Pontimicrobium sp. SW4: one gene and its partner. The main gene of each other region encodes a partner of the protein of the gene in region 2 in a complex. Links are inferred from orthologs where the notes say so. Each region holds a gene or a part of one and is shown on either strand. Other genes may lie near its edges. The genes, in order: mnmG and mnmE.

Region 1 (3,305 bases), 1.3 Mb from region 2 along the record:
GATTCATAAATCCAGATTTATACTTTTCAGAAAGTAGGCTTACATAGTAAGCATCAAATTTCATTGGAAGTGTTTTAACAACAGTCATATTTTCATTATCAAAAATGTTTGAAATAGATTTTTGATTGAAATGCCAAAGATGTCTTGGAACATCATAAGCTGCCCAAAACGATTTATAATATTGTGCATCAAAACTCTTGTAATTTGGAACAGCAATTATTAAAATTCCATTCTGCTTCAGTAATTTTTTAAGCATTTGTGTTTGCTCTTCAAGTTTTGGTAAATGTTCTAGTACGTGCCAAAGCGTAATTACGTCAAAATTGTGCTCTTTAAATTGTTGCAGTTTCTCAGTGTTAAAAACAGAATCATTCGTTTTGTTATTTGCAATTTTTCTGGCTAAACCATTTGGTTCTATGCCTGAAATTTTCCAATCATTGTCTTTTGCCGCTTTTAGAAAATCTCCTGTTCCGCACCCAATATCTAATAGGTTTTTCTCTTCAATGTTTAAGGAATTAATGAGTTTTAATTTTCTATTTAAAGAGACATGTCTAACAAAATGGTAGGCTTTTTCAAACAGGTTTCTCTTAGAATCCGTATGAGAAATATAATCTTCAGTTTTATAGTATTCAGAAAGGTTTTCTTCGCTTGGTTGCGGATGCGTTTCTAAATAACCATAAGACTTATTTAATACAAGCTCAAATACCTCTCCAGAAACCGAGTGGTCTTTTACTTCTAAAAACGATGTGACTTCTTTCATTTATTACTGATGTTCCACGTGGAACATATAATAGTTATCTTCCCATGTAAACCAATAAGACAGAAATATCATTTGGTGAAACACCACTAATTCTAGATGCTTGTGCAATAGATGTTGGTTGAATTTTTTTAAGTTTTTCACGAGCTTCCATACTCATAGATTTAATTTGAGAATAGTCGAAATTATTAGGAATTTTAACGTATTCTAATCTGTTTAGCTTATCGGCATTCGTTTTTTCCTTTGCTATATAACCTGAGTATTTTACTTGTATTTCTGTTTGCTCTATAATTTCGGCGTCTAAATTGTTTCCTTGAATGTATGATTCTACAGACTCAAACTGTCTCACATCATCAATGGTAATGTTAGGTCTAGCAAACAACTTAAACATTTTATCTTGCTGTTTTACTGGGGCTGAATCTTTGGCTTCTAAAACTGGATTTGCCTCATCTGGAGTGACACTAGTTTCTCTAAAAAACTGAACAAATTTTTCTGCTTGTTCATGTTTTTCCTCCATGCGTCTTAAGCGCTTTTCAGAAGCTAGCCCCAATTTAAAACCTTTTGGAGTTAAACGTAAATCTGCATTATCTTGCCGTAACAGAGTTCTGTATTCTGCTCTCGACGTAAACATTCTATATGGTTCTTCTGTTCCTTTTGTAATTAAGTCATCAACCAAAACGCCTATGTAAGCTTCATCCCTTTTTAAAGTAAAAGGCTCCTTTTCTTGAACCTTTAAGCTTGCATTTATTCCAGCCATTAGTCCCTGTGATGCGGCTTCTTCGTATCCTGTTGTGCCATTTATTTGTCCAGCAAAATACAGTCCTTCAACTAGCTTAGTTTCTAATGTGTGTTTTAATTGTGTTGGTGGAAAATAATCGTATTCAATAGCATAACCAGGTCTAAAGAATTTTACGCTTTCAAAGCCAACCACAGAACGCATTGCTTTAAATTGAACATCTTCAGGCAACGAGGTTGAAAACCCATTAACATAATATTCAACAGTATTCCATCCTTCCGGTTCTACAAATAGTTGATGCCTGTCTTTATCCGCAAAACGATTAATTTTATCCTCAATTGAAGGACAATAACGCGGTCCTAAACTTTTAATTCTTCCATTGAACATTGGAGAACGATCAAACCCTTCACGTAGTAAATCGTGAACTTCTGGACTTGTATAAGTCATATGGCAAGAACGTTGTTCTTTCAATGGCTTTGTAATATCTAAATAAGAAAATTTTTCAGGATTTTCGTCACCAGGTTGTTCAATCATTTTAGAAAAATCTAATGAGCGTCCATCAACTCGAGGCGGTGTTCCAGTTTTCATTCGACCTGAATCAAAACCTAAATCAACCAATTGTTCAGTGATTCCAGTTGCAGCTCTTTCACCAGCTCTTCCTCCTCCAAAACTTTTATCTCCAATATGAATTAAGCCATTTAAAAAAGTACCATTTGTTAATACAACAGATTTTGCCTTTACTTCAATTCCTAATGATGTTTTAACACCAACAATTTTATCATTCTCAACAATTAGACCAGATACCATTTCTTGATAGAAATCAAGGTTTGGTGTTTGCTCCAACATCAACCTCCAGTCTTCTGCAAAACGCATTCTGTCACTTTGTACTCTTGGACTCCACATTGCTGGTCCTTTAGACTTGTTAAGCATTTTAAATTGAATAGCAGAGGTATCACTAACAATACCGCTGTACCCACCAAGCGCATCAATTTCTCGTACAATTTGGCCTTTAGCAATCCCACCCATAGCAGGATTACAAGACATTTGCGCAATGTTTTGAAGGTTCATTGTAATTAATAGCGTCTTGCTACCCATATTAGCTGCAGCTGCAGCCGCTTCACTTCCAGCGTGACCGCCTCCAACTACTATAACATCGTATGTATCTAAAAATAAACTCATAAGTGTTCCACGTGAAACAATTGTAAAATTAAAGTTTGCAAATATACATCAAAACAAGCTATATATTAGAACTTATTAAGGTAGTAGTCTTCTTTTTGGCGCATTGCTATTTTGTCTTCTTCCTTCTTATCCTTATAGCCGCAATAGTGAAGAATACCATGAATCATTACGCGATGCAATTCATTTTCAAAATCAACCCTAAGTTCTTTAGCATTTTCTATGACTCTTTCTATAGATATAAATATATCTCCGTGTAGCTCTTTTCCCACTGAATAATCAAAACTGATAATATCCGTAAGTGTATTATGATTAAGGAATTCTACATTTAACTTATAAAGATATTCGTCGTCACAAAACACGTAGTTAATATCTCCTTCTTTACAGCCTTCTTCGTTAATTGTATCAACAACCCACTTGGAAATTTGTAGGTCATCTTGTAAACGGAAATTGGTTTCGTAGTTAAAACTAATCATTGGCTTTCTTAAAATACTCTTGCACTTTCTTTTTATAAACTTGCTGCAAAGGTAATGCTTGCCTATTTAATATTTCGGTAGTATTAAAATATTGTTTGGCGTTTTGAAGCTGTGTATTTGTAAGGCTATTGAATTGTTCTTGATTAGTTTTAGATTTGCGTTT
Region 2 (3,260 bases):
AAGCCCAAAACTCAATAATAGTAGCTTTTCCTTTAATATCATTTAATGAAATCATTTCACCATCAATGGATGGAGATGTGAAATTAGGAGCTATCTTACCAATATTTAGGCTAGCACTAGCTTCAATTATTTCTATTTGACTTTTTATTTTTGCCCCAATAGAGATAAATGCGGCATTTTTATTAATTACACTTTGTAAAGCATTATAATTGCTTTTTAATTTTTCAAGATTAATATCTTTATTAGCAATTTGTGTTTCAAGTAGCAAAAGTGAAAAAGCTGAATTTGGGTTATCAGCAATGAAGTCCATACTAAATTCTTGTATCTCTTTATTCAACTGTCTTGCTTTTTCTATAATCTTATTTCTAGATTCTTGGTCAGCTGCTTTTCCGTATTCAGCATTTAAAGCATTAATAGCATCAGCTTTTTTCTTATACTGCTGTTTAAACCCATTATAATCTTTATTATTTTGTGAGCCTTCAACCTTCGAGTTAAACAAACTATCTTTATTAATGTTTATTAAGGTTCTTCCAGATTCAAAGACAAAGGGTAAAGTACCTTTAACACCATTTATAGTAATTGTTTGAATAGAAGGGCTAGCGACTTTGCCACTAAAAACGAATTGCTCGTTCATGACTATTGCAGTATCTATAACTGCTTCTCGATTACCTTGGGCAGTTTTAATATAAGCACGTAAACCATTAACAACTCCTTTGGCTGTTACAGATATTTCGTAAGTATTTGCAGTAAGAGGCTCTTGTTTTTGAGTCTTATTACAGCTATAATTTAATATTACTAAGACTAAAAGTAGGAATGTCTTTTTCATTTTAAATGTATTTTACGCAAATATACATCGATTTTGTTTTCTTTTGAATTTAAGCAGATGAGATACGCTATAATTAGACAATATGTGAAAAATCAGTCGTCATTTCCCTATTTTTGCATAAAATTTAGATTTTGTGATAAACAACGATAACATTATTGCATTAGCAACACCTTCAGGAGCTGGAGCTATTTCGGTTATTAGAATTTCTGGTAAGGATGCTATAACTATAGTTGATAATTTCTTTAGATCTGTAAAAAGCCAAAAGTCTCTTAGCGATCAAAAAACGCATACTATACATTTAGGACATATTTTAAAAAACGGCAAGGAGTTAGATGAAGTTTTAGTGTCCGTTTTTAAAAATCCAAATTCTTATACAGGCGAAAATGTTATTGAAATTTCGTGTCATGGAAGTCCATATATTCAACAGGAAATTATTCAGTTATTTTTGCGACATGGCTGTAGAATAGCAAACCCTGGAGAGTTTACCTTAAGAGCTTTTTTAAATGGTAAATTAGATTTAAGTCAAGCCGAAGCTGTGGCAGATTTAATTGCAAGTGATAATGAGGCATCACATCAAGTGGCAATACAGCAAATGCGTGGAGGATTTAGCAATGAGATTAAAGCGTTGCGTGATGAGCTTATGAATTTTGCTTCGTTAATTGAATTGGAATTGGACTTTGCCGAAGAAGATGTAGAGTTTGCCAATCGCGACCAATTTAAAGATTTAATTGAACGCATTACTAAAGTACTGAAGCATTTAATAGATTCATTTGCAGTTGGTAATGTGATTAAAAATGGAATACCTGTGACTATTGTAGGTGAGCCAAACGTTGGTAAGTCAACATTGCTTAATGTGTTACTTAATGAAGAGAAGGCAATTGTTAGTGATATTGCAGGAACAACAAGGGATGCTATTGAGGATGAATTAACTATTGGAGGTATTGGTTTTAGATTTATTGATACTGCGGGTATTAGAGACACACAAGATGTTGTTGAAAGTATAGGAATAAAAAAGACATTTGAAAAAATAGATCAATCGCAAGTGGTAATTTATTTGTTTGATGCTGAAATCAGTGTGTCTAATTTAGGAGTTGCACTTGTTGAAATAGAAAAAATCAAAAACAGGCATCCACAAAAACCACTAATAATTATAGCTAATAAGATTGATAAATTGGATGACATACAATTATCTGAACTAACAACTCATATTCCTAATGCTATTTTACTATCTGCCAAAACAGGTTTTGGAGTAGAGGAGTTGACTAATAAGTTGTTAAGTCTCATCAACACAGGTGCTTTAAGAAATAATGATACCATTGTAACAAATTCACGACATTATGATGCGCTTTTAAAAGCTCTTGAGGAAATACAAAAAGTACAGCAAGGTATGGATAGCAGTTTGTCAGGAGATTTACTAGCGATAGATATTCGACAAGCCTTATATCATTTTGGAGAAATTACAGGGGAGATTACCAACGATGATTTATTAGGTAATATTTTTGCTAATTTCTGTATCGGCAAATAGTTTAAAATAATTGTCGCGTATTTGTCTTAATTAGAATAAAAACCGACATCTTTATATTGCCAAAGCAAATTGATTATTTTCCATTCCTTATTCGTTTTAATTAAATGTAGATATTCTACCCAATTATCTGATACTAGTTTAGCAGTAGCAATACGATCATAAATATCTAAAATAATGACTTGATTGTTCGGGTTAGGAGGAAATTTATTTCCTGCTTTATTCCATGAATCAGCAAACTGTAACATTTGGTTATAAGAAGTTTTTCGTATAGTATCTCTTCTGTTTCTTGGATTGATTCCTATAGTCTCTTTTGCTAATTCTTTATGAAGAGCTTTTTCAATTAGCTTTGGATTTAACTCTTGTAGTGCTGTTAAATATTCTAATGATTTTTGTTTAATCTCTAATGAATCCTTTTGCGAAGCTTTGGACGCAATTTTCACGATTGCGTTTGAATAAATGTCTCTTACATTTATTAATGAATCATTTTCATCATATGATAATAATGATAGATTATTACCATTATTGTCATACTTTTTTATTCTATAAGCAAATCCCCATTGGTTTTTTACAAGTTGATTATTTGCATTATGATACGAATACTTAATATGATTTCCTTTTGTATCGTATGTGTCTTGGTAAGAAGCTATTCCTTTAGAATTCTCTTGGATTTCAAATTTATCATTTAAATTATAATGCTCTTTAGGTAAATTATTTTTATCATATAAAATTCCTGTAATTTCAAATTCAAAATAAGGAGATAAATCAACTAGCTTTTCATCTAAATTAAATCGTTTTTCTACAATCATTTTTCCTTTTTTGCTCCAACTATATTTTGAAACTTTCCAACTAGACTCCATTGGTTTGTTTTCTAAATCATAAAATTTGAGCTCATATTTAAAACCTTCTTTA

The links.
Region 1: the proteins of mnmE (region 2) and mnmG are in contact, whole or in part, in a solved structure (PDB 9HIP), measured with the Escherichia coli proteins. The link is inferred for Pontimicrobium sp. SW4 from one-to-one orthologs.

The regions. Positions count from the first base shown.
Region 1 is NZ_CP157199.1:3,089,022-3,092,326, forward strand. Bases 231-3,197 are described here. They hold mnmG (tRNA uridine-5-carboxymethylaminomethyl(34) synthesis enzyme MnmG), read right to left. Parts: upstream 2,670-3,197; coding sequence 792-2,669; downstream 231-791. Other genes in these bases: ABGB03_RS14175 (class I SAM-dependent methyltransferase), read right to left, coding at 231-757; ybeY (rRNA maturation RNase YbeY), read right to left, coding at 2,735-3,142; ABGB03_RS14190 (DUF4175 family protein), read right to left, coding at 3,135-3,197. Also shown: more of ABGB03_RS14175, read right to left, coding at 1-230; more of ABGB03_RS14190, read right to left, coding at 3,198-3,305. UniProt on the Escherichia coli protein: NAD-binding protein involved in the addition of a carboxymethylaminomethyl (cmnm) group at the wobble position (U34) of certain tRNAs, forming tRNA-cmnm(5)s(2)U34.
Region 2 is NZ_CP157199.1:1,831,907-1,835,166, reverse strand. Bases 234-3,155 are described here. They hold mnmE (tRNA uridine-5-carboxymethylaminomethyl(34) synthesis GTPase MnmE), read left to right. Parts: upstream 234-959; coding sequence 960-2,351; downstream 2,352-3,155. Other genes in these bases: ABGB03_RS08580 (nuclear transport factor 2 family protein), read right to left, coding at 2,378-3,155; ABGB03_RS08590 (TlpA disulfide reductase family protein), read right to left, coding at 234-826. Also shown: more of ABGB03_RS08590, read right to left, coding at 1-233; more of ABGB03_RS08580, read right to left, coding at 3,156-3,260. UniProt on the Escherichia coli protein: Exhibits a very high intrinsic GTPase hydrolysis rate. Involved in the addition of a carboxymethylaminomethyl (cmnm) group at the wobble position (U34) of certain tRNAs, forming tRNA-cmnm(5)s(2)U34.